Regions from separate parts of the Ruminiclostridium papyrosolvens DSM 2782 genome, predicted to be linked through region 1. Evidence: riboswitches for the same ligand, from Rfam matches in the RefSeq annotation. Region 1 holds a riboswitch; each other region holds the start of a gene.

Evidence for each region. Region 1 has a riboswitch for cyclic di-AMP ahead of P0092_RS11240 (transporter substrate-binding domain-containing protein). Riboswitches for the same ligand answer to the same signal wherever they lie in the genome.
Region 2: linked by a shared signal. The riboswitch ahead of P0092_RS10525 (C40 family peptidase) and the one ahead of P0092_RS11240 (transporter substrate-binding domain-containing protein) in region 1 are both predicted to bind cyclic di-AMP.
Region 3: linked by a shared signal. The riboswitch ahead of P0092_RS14220 (C40 family peptidase) and the one ahead of P0092_RS11240 (transporter substrate-binding domain-containing protein) in region 1 are both predicted to bind cyclic di-AMP.
Region 4: linked by a shared signal. The riboswitch ahead of dapB (4-hydroxy-tetrahydrodipicolinate reductase) and the one ahead of P0092_RS11240 (transporter substrate-binding domain-containing protein) in region 1 are both predicted to bind cyclic di-AMP.

The regions. Positions count from the first base shown of each region.
Region 1 covers NZ_CP119677.1:2,449,466-2,451,668, reverse strand. The annotation lists gene P0092_RS11250 (permease) at 1-76, shown strand, start outside; gene P0092_RS11245 (GGDEF domain-containing protein) at 389-1,009, shown strand; cyclic di-AMP (ydaO/yuaA leader) riboswitch at 1,024-1,154, shown strand; gene P0092_RS11240 (transporter substrate-binding domain-containing protein) at 1,268-2,095, shown strand; gene P0092_RS11235 (amino acid ABC transporter permease) at 2,112-2,203, shown strand, end outside.
Region 2 covers NZ_CP119677.1:2,263,538-2,265,740, reverse strand. The annotation lists gene P0092_RS10525 (C40 family peptidase) at 1-878, opposite strand, end outside; cyclic di-AMP (ydaO/yuaA leader) riboswitch at 879-1,019, opposite strand; gene P0092_RS10520 (heavy metal translocating P-type ATPase) at 1,151-2,203, opposite strand, start outside.
Region 3 covers NZ_CP119677.1:3,170,372-3,172,574, reverse strand. The annotation lists gene P0092_RS14225 (NAD(P)H-dependent glycerol-3-phosphate dehydrogenase) at 1-448, shown strand, start outside; gene P0092_RS14220 (C40 family peptidase) at 525-1,232, opposite strand; cyclic di-AMP (ydaO/yuaA leader) riboswitch at 1,235-1,406, opposite strand; gene spoIVA (stage IV sporulation protein A) at 1,602-2,203, shown strand, end outside.
Region 4 covers NZ_CP119677.1:1,775,865-1,778,067, forward strand. The annotation lists gene P0092_RS07920 (3D domain-containing protein) at 1-716, shown strand, start outside; cyclic di-AMP (ydaO/yuaA leader) riboswitch at 802-945, shown strand; gene dapB (4-hydroxy-tetrahydrodipicolinate reductase) at 1,087-1,944, shown strand; gene P0092_RS07930 (D-alanyl-D-alanine carboxypeptidase family protein) at 1,965-2,203, opposite strand, start outside.

The sequences.
Region 1 (2,203 bases):
ACGGTTTGTGCTGTATTTAGCATATGTTATAATTTATGCACTTTTAATTGGATTCTTATTAAATATTGGAATTTAATAGCGTTTAGAATAACCGGCGTTTTCAAAAAACACCCAAAAAAGTCTTTGATATGTTCCCTCGAACAGATGTTTCCATAACACCAAAAATTTGAATTATATCGTGTCTTGTATCCTGCGTTTTTTATGGTAAAAGATTAAGACTCCTTTTAATATGATATCTATATTGTTTCTCCATCGTAATATTAAGAGATTTGTAAACATAGACTAAAAACGAACATTTAGATTATAATGTTCATATATTAATAATACATTATTGTGTTTACATATATATGTAAGTTTGATATGATAATATATAAGGGAGATAATATATATGGATAACAATATAGTTTCAAAAGAAAAGTTTATTGAAAAGGTTCAAGAGTTTATTTCAAATGCTGATGGACCCTTTAGTATTGCTGTAGCAGATATTGATAATTTTGAAAGTATAAATAAAATATATGGGTATAAAATAGGAGACAAGGTTATTGAAAAACTTGTGTCTATATTTACACAAAACCTTACAGGTATGGATTTAGTTACTCGTCATGGAGATGAATTTAACTTTCTTCTTGTTAAAAAAGGTGCAGAAAGAAGTTTTATGGAAATGGAAGAAATAAGACGATATCTTTCGGACAATATGTTTCCGCTGAGTGATTCCAATAAAATAGAGAATGTTTATATTACTATAAGCTGTGGTATAGCCAGTTATCCACGAGATGCCAAAAACGCAGTTGAACTTTTCAGGGTTGCTGATAGTGCAATGTTCAGGGCAAAAAAGCTTGGAAAGAATAGAGTCTGCTTGTCAGAAGCAGAAAGTATGGTTTTGAAATCAAGTTACTTTACTAAAACACAGGTTGACAGACTGGCAGGATTGTCAAAAGAAAAAGAAAAAACAGAAGCTTTTTTGTTACGTGAAGCCTTGGATGATTTATTTAAAAAATATAGTAAGTAATATTAAAACTTAATATATAAATTTTGCTTAATCCATAGAATGGAACGGGAGAACCAATTATTTGGGGTGAGTCCGTAGTTAAGGTAGGGTAATCTTTCAAACCGAACCCGTCAGCTAATCTCGTAAGCATTGAAAGAGAAGGTGATTAATATGCATTAGTTGTACCTTTTATTAGGTACACCCTTTTATGCGCTATGGATAACTCTTTCATAGTGTTTTTTTATTTTTAAGAAAATTTAATTTGGGGAGGCGCAGTTAATGTTTAGAAACAAATTGAAATCTATTTTCCCGGTAATACTAATACTTATATTGCTGGCAGGATGTGGAAGTAAAGGAGTAAATATTGGAGTGGTTACCGGAACAACCTTTGAAGAACAAGCTAGAAAGCTGACTAAAGTTAAGGAAGTAAAGCTTTACAAGGATGATACATTGACTCTTTGGGAATTGTCCAACGGAAGAATTGATGGAGTAATAACAGACCGAATGGTTGGAACAATCGGTATAAGAGACGGCGGCTATAAAAATCTAAAACTTGCAGGAGATTTATTATATAAAGAAACCATTGCGGTTGCAATTAATCAGAAGGACGATGCCCTGAGACAGGCTATAAACAAAGTATTAAATGAAATAATTTCTGATGGTACATATGAAAAAATCAGTAAAAAATATTTCGACATTAATATCCTTGATGGAGTTGATTATAAACCAACAATCCCCAATGAAAAACCTGCAACTGATGATAGTCTGGATAGAGTTAAGAAGGCGGGAAAAATAAAATTTGCAATGAGCGGAGGTTATCCTCCATTTAATTACTTCAATGATAAAGAAGAACTTACGGGCTTCGATGTCGATATTGGAAAAGAAGTAGCAAAGCGACTGGGGGTCAGCTACGAACCCATTACCACCGATTGGAGCGGAATACTTGAAGGCCTGAGGAGTAAACGCTATGACGGTATTTTTGGTAGTATGGCTATAAGTAAGGACCGTTCTGAAGTAGTTGACTTCACAGACCCTTACTATTATTCAGGTGCACAATTAATTGTAAGGAATGATTCAAAAATAAACAGTCCGGACGATTTGAAATAGGCAGGAGGATAATTTATTGAAATACGATTGGAGCATACTAATTGAAAAATTTCCGATATTTTTACCTGCGGCATTTGAAACACTAAAAATAACAGCTGCAGCCATAAT
Region 2 (2,203 bases), 190 kb from region 1:
CCAATATAAGTACCCCTGTATTCAGACAGCTTTTGTACAAGGACTCTGCCGTTTGACGAAGATGCATGAATAAAGGTATCCCCACCCATATAAATTCCTGCGTGGTCTATTTGTCCTGATTCTTTTCTGCTTGAAGCATCAAAAAATAAGATATCTCCTGCTCTCAGCTGGCCCTTTGATACCTTAACTCCATTAGAATACATACCTTGTGCAGACCTGTTAAGACTGACATCAAACCTTTTGTATACATAGCCTACAAAACCAGAACAATCAAAACCTGTCTGTGGGCTTGCCCCGCCATAAACATATCTGACCCCTTCAAATTGACGGGCATAAGAAATGAGTTTACCGGTTACTGAGCCATCATTCTCAATGACAGCAAATCCGGCTGCTGATGCACCTCTGGAAATTTGTGTGTTGGCAGTTGATATATTCACAAATTTGGATGATACATAGCCCACCTTTGAGCCTATCTTAACCTTGTTCCAACCCTTTCGGACATCAAGAATCTGTACGGAAGTACTTCTTTTAAGCTTGCTTATAACCTTACTTGAAGTTCCGGCACTTTTCCTGAAATTTACACCACTTGCATTGATAACTCCTTTTACAGACTGCAATTTAACATAGTTACTGCTAACCCAGCCGGTTTTCTTGTTATATGAAACCTTGTACCAGCCTTTTGAATAGTCTGTAACAGTTACTTTTGCATTTGTCAATTTGGTTACAATTGAGGAAGATGTTGTTGGTGACTTTCTCATTTTTACGCTTGTACCTACTACTTTTGCAGGCATTGTTGCAGCCATAACAGCCGTAGCTGCAAATGCAAAAATCAGGGTGACAATACATCCTGCAATTGCCTTGGTAATCTTTTGTTTCATTACTCCTCCTATAGTGTGCTTCCGAAGTTAGCTGCCGGGTTCGGGTAATAGGATCACCCTACCATATAAAATGGATTAACCCCCTTTTTCTTGGTTCCTCCGTACTTCGCGCTTTTGGCGAAGATTCAGCAAGTTTTTTTGACTACTTTAATTAAACTGCTTCTCACCACCTCCTTTAATCAAATCAAAAAATACAAGCAGTCAATATATAATTCGTGTTATTAATAATTATTTGCGGGGTCAAAACTCTGGTAATATGCGTTAATATCTGATTATTGTTTTTTCCCCGTATTCCACTCTTGTTTCTGCCATTCCTCAACATTATCAAACTTACGGTTATCCATTGGCTCATAACCTTTTAAGCTTAATGAATTTGTTACTACCGAAACAGAGCTAAAGGCCATTGCACCGCCAGCAATCATAGGATTGAGTAATCCCAGTGCAGCAAATGGTATGCCTATAATATTGTAGAAGAACGCCCAGAAAAGATTTTGCTTTATTTTGGTCATTGTTTTTCTTGATAGTCTTATGGCAGCCGGAATGGTTCTTAAATCCCCCCTCATAAGGGTAATATCTGCTGCTTCAATTGCAACGTCCGTCCCTGTGCCTATTGCCATACCGATGTCTGCAGTAGCTAATGCAGGAGCATCATTTATTCCGTCCCCAACCATTGCTACTATTTTGCCTTGTGCCTTTAGTTTTTCTACTTCCTCTGCCTTATTTTCAGGAAGTACCTCCGCCAGTACATTAGTTATACCTACCAGTTTTGCAATAGCATTAGCTGTCCTTTTATTGTCACCTGTAATCATATATACGTCAATACCAATATTTTTCAACTCAGCAATTGCAGCCTTTGAACTCTCCTTTAAAGTGTCCGCAACCGCAACAAGAGCAGTAAGTTGGCTGTCTATAGACATCAGCATGGCTGTTTTGCCTTCGTCTTCAAGTCTTGCTATGGCAGCTTCAACATTTCCCATATCAATACCCTGTTCACTCATCAGCTTTCTGGTACCAATATAAATTCTTTTGCCGTCTAAAACAGACATTACGCCTCTGCCCGGTATTGCTTCAAATCTGTCAGGGTCATTTATATTGCCAAGTTGTTGTTTACCATGCTCATAAATTGCCACTCCCAAAGGATGTTCTGAACTTTTTTCTGTAATTGCTGCAAGCCTTAATATTTCCTGTTCATTATAGGAAGTATCTATAACAACTATATCGGTAACTTCCGGCTGGCCTTTAGTAATTGTTCCTGTTTTATCAAGAACTACGGCGTTTAGCTTGTATGCCATCTCCAGATGTTCTCCGCCTTTTATGAGTATTCC
Region 3 (2,203 bases), 720 kb from region 1:
TGAACTTGGAGGAGCTCTTAAAAATATAATTGCCTTATGTGCTGGAATTTCAGATGGTTTGGGGTATGGTGACAACACAAAGGCTGCTCTTATGACAAGAGGAATTGCAGAAATATCCAGACTTGGTGTAGCTATGGGAGGGTGTGCTGACACTTTTTCAGGACTTACGGGAGTAGGAGACCTGATAGTTACATGTACGAGTATGCATAGCAGAAACAGAAGGGCCGGTATTCTGATTGGTCAGGGAAAGAGTGTACAGCAGGCATTGGATGAAGTAAATATGGTTGTTGAAGGTGTAGCAACTACAAAACCTGCCTACGATTTAGCCAAAAAACTTGGTGTTTCCATGCCAATAACTGAAGAAGCATATAGAATACTTTTTGAAGGTAAAGACCCAAGAAGTGCTGTAGGGGCTTTAATGACAAGAGATAAGAAAAATGAAATGTAATATTGATGAAAGGGCTGCAGATAGCAGCCCTTTTTCAGCTAAAAAAAAGCTGCTCGAAAGAGCAGCTCAAAAATAATTACACTATAATTCGTCTTGCTTTCATAAAATTGTTTGCATAATATCCGGAAGTTATATCAGAAATTATAACTTTTCGTGTAGAACTTCCTGATGCCGCATGGATAAATTGTCCTCCGCCAATGTATATTCCAACATGGCTAATACTGTTGTGACCTCCGTCAGTGTCAAAGAAAACCAAATCACCGGCACTCAAGTCCTGACTTGAGACCCGACTACCTTGGGTTGACTGACTTGCAGCAACCCTCTCTAATGAAATATCAAAGTGTTTAAAGACATACTGTACAAATCCTGAGCAGTCAAAGCCCTTGGGGGTTGTACCTCCATAAACATACTCTGTACCCAATAGAGTTTTGGAAAACTTAACTAGCTGCTCTGATAAGTCGGTAGCTTTATCAGACTGCTTAACCGATGTAATGTCATCGGAGTCTTTGGAAAGGGCAATATATTGACTGTATGCCCAACCCGTTTCACCATCTGATGTTTTTACTTTTAACCAATCACCTGAGCTTTCAAGAATACTGAGCTTGTCCCCACGGGTCATACTTCCAATAACCTTTGAAGATGTTCCGGGGTCACTTCGGAGATTTAGAACAGATGCGGAAACTGTTCCAGTCTGAATTTCATCGGCAAAAGATGAAAATGCAAACAATCCCAGGCACAGCACAATAGTTGCAGCACCGGAAATCATTTTCTTTAGTTGAAACATTTAAGCCTCCTATTTATGGCTTCCGAAGTTAGCTGTCGGGTTCGGGCAATAGGATCGCCCTACGAAAAAGACAAAGATGATTATTATATGTACACTTACTAATTATCTTTTTCAGATTAGCCCCAAAATTGGTTCCTCCGTACCTCGTTAAAGAGGATTCAGCCTTTATATAAAAAATTATATCGTGGAATGTTTGTTAATGTCAATTCCCGTATCACTCTTCTCAAGGTTTTCAGTAATAAAACACATTTTTCAATAAATTTATTTTTTTGTAATAATAACTTTTTTCGGACATATATTTAATATTGAAAAAGACAATATACATAGTCCGTTACGGGACGTGTAACAATATAGGGGAGGGTTCTAAGGGTGGATAAATTCAACATATACCAGCAAATAGCTGAAAGAACTCAAGGGGATATTTACATAGGAATTGTGGGACCTGTCAGGACGGGAAAATCAACTTTTATTAAAAGGTTCATGGATCTGTTGGTTATCCCGAACATAGAGAACACATATCAAAAAGAGCGGGCAATAGATGAACTTCCGCAAAGTGCATCCGGAAGAACTATAATGACCACTGAACCTAAATTTATCCCCAATGAAGCAGTAGAAGTTGTTATTGACGAAAACGTACAGCTTAAAGTAAGAATGATTGACTGTGTGGGCTACATGGTCAAGGGTGCAATGGGACATTTGGAGAATAATGCACCTAGAATGGTTTCAACACCGTGGTATGATCATCAGATACCTTTTGAGGAAGCGGCTGAGCTTGGGACAAAGAAAGTAATCAATGAACATTCAACCATAGGTATTGTAATCACAACAGACGGCTCAATTTCAGATATCCCCAGAGAGGATTATGTTGAAGCTGAAAGAAGGGTAATAACAGAACTGAAGGCTATAAATAAACCTTTTGTGGTTATTATCAATTCAACAAATCCCAGAGATTCAGAAACATTGAAGCTGCG
Region 4 (2,203 bases), 670 kb from region 1:
GTACTTTACTTGCTTTTTTCTGTATCAGGGTAAACAATGTAGTTAACCAGTACAAAGAAAAATATAATAATGAATGTGCTCAATCCATGCTTATTATGAAATCGAATCAATCATTAACGACAAACACTAATAATTATAAATCTCAAAGTGATGAACTAGGTAAACTTAACAAAGAACTTAAGAAACAAAATGAAGAGATAAAAAAACAACTTGAAGATTTGAAAAAACAAAATAAGCAATTGGAGTCTACAAAGAGGGAACTGGCAGATGATAATCTTCAGCTTCAGAAATCACTTAAAAAGGCAGCAGCGGTAGGTGTAAAACCTCAATCATACAAGATTTACAGTGGTGATAATCTTGAAAATAACAGCAAAAAAAAGTATATTGGTAAATTTCTTGGTACGGCATACACTCCATGTGCTGAGGAATGTGGAAATAACAAGGGCATAACAAGCTCAGGTAAACCAATAGTACCGGGTGTATCCGTAGCAATAGATAAAACACATTGGCCTTATGGTACAATATTCTACATTAAGGGGCTGGGGTACACAATTGCTATGGACACGGGCAGTGCTATAAAAGGTAAAAACAGATTTGATTTTGCTGTATTGGATAAAAAGTTCGCATATGAGCTTGGACAACAATATTATGACGTGTACTTAGTAAAGATAGGAAACGGCAAGATTAATGAATCTATTATAACCAAATCGGCTTAAATAAAAGAATGTTAATAAAAATCAGGAAATATTGACTTATTTATAGAAATGGTATATACTAACAGTGGATTTAAGTCTAAAAATTAATAATTTATCGCTGAATTATAGCAGTTTGATTGCTATAAGCGGGGGAACCATTTAATGGGGTGAATCCTGGATTACCAGGTAGGGTTAGTCTCTTACAACCCGAATCCGGCAGCTAACTTCGTAAGCGTTGGGGAGAAAGTGAATTTTTACATTATGTAATTTTCTAACCAATGCTACAGTTTACCTGTAGCATTTTTAAGTTTATCCTTATTCATTTTCTTCAAAATTTAATTATTCAATTTTAATTCTTACTTATAATTTGAAAGGGAGGGGAACTTATTTGATGAAAGTTTGTATATCAGGCTTGGGCCGTACCGGAAAGGAAATTGCAAGGGCAATTTTAGCACAAAAAGAAATCCAGCTTGTTTCTGCTGTTTGCAGTCCGGGCAGTAAATCTTTAAATAAGGATTTGGGAGAAATTCTTGGAATGAATAAAACAGGAATTACGGTTACCGGATCTGATAAACTGGAGGAAGTAATATTCAGAAATAAACCGGATGTTGTTATTGATTTCTCAAATCCCAAATCAGCGTTGAAAAATGCTTTAATTTTCTCAAGATATAGGATAAATATTGTAGTGGGAACTACAGGATTCTCAGATTATCAGCTTAAGAAGCTCTATGTAATTTGCAGAAAGTTCAAAAACGGCATTGTTTATGCACCAAACATAACTATGGGTGTAAATGTTCTGATGCTTCTGTCAAATCTAACAGCAAGTTTGCTAAGCAGCTATGATTTTCAGATAACAGAGTTGCATCATAAAAACAAATTGGATTCACCATCGGGAACAGCTAAAAAAATAGCCGGTGAAATTCAGAGCGGTCTTTTAAATAAAGGGGTGGTGGTGTCACATAAAGACATCCCCATAAATTCTGTAAGGGCCGGAGGGGTAATAGGAAAGCATGAAGTAATGATTGTAGGTCAGGAAGACAAAATAGAAATCAGTCATGAGTCTTTTTCAAGAAAGGCTTTTGCACAGGGAGCAGTAAGTGCTGCGAAATTTATTCATAAGAAATCAGGGTACTATGAAATGAAGGATGTCCTTGATTTGGAAAAAGTATTAAAAACGTATATTGAAAATAATAACAAGTGGTCTTCAAAGCGCCACAACAAATATAATGCCAGACCGGCTTCAAATTAGAAAAAACAAGAACCCTGCTACTACTGGGTTCTTGTTTTTTTTGCTCTAAACATAAATTTAAAAAGATTTTTTATTATCAGTACGAGTTCGATGATTACAAGAATACTTACAATCGCCATTAAATCCCTGTTTTCAGTAATAATATCTTTTATTTTTGTTCTGTAATCCTCTGGCGCTGAAACAGTCTTATCCGCGTATAAATTAACTTCTATTACAGTACTGTCGTTAAGCGTGTATTTTAAGACACCTGCTATAGTTT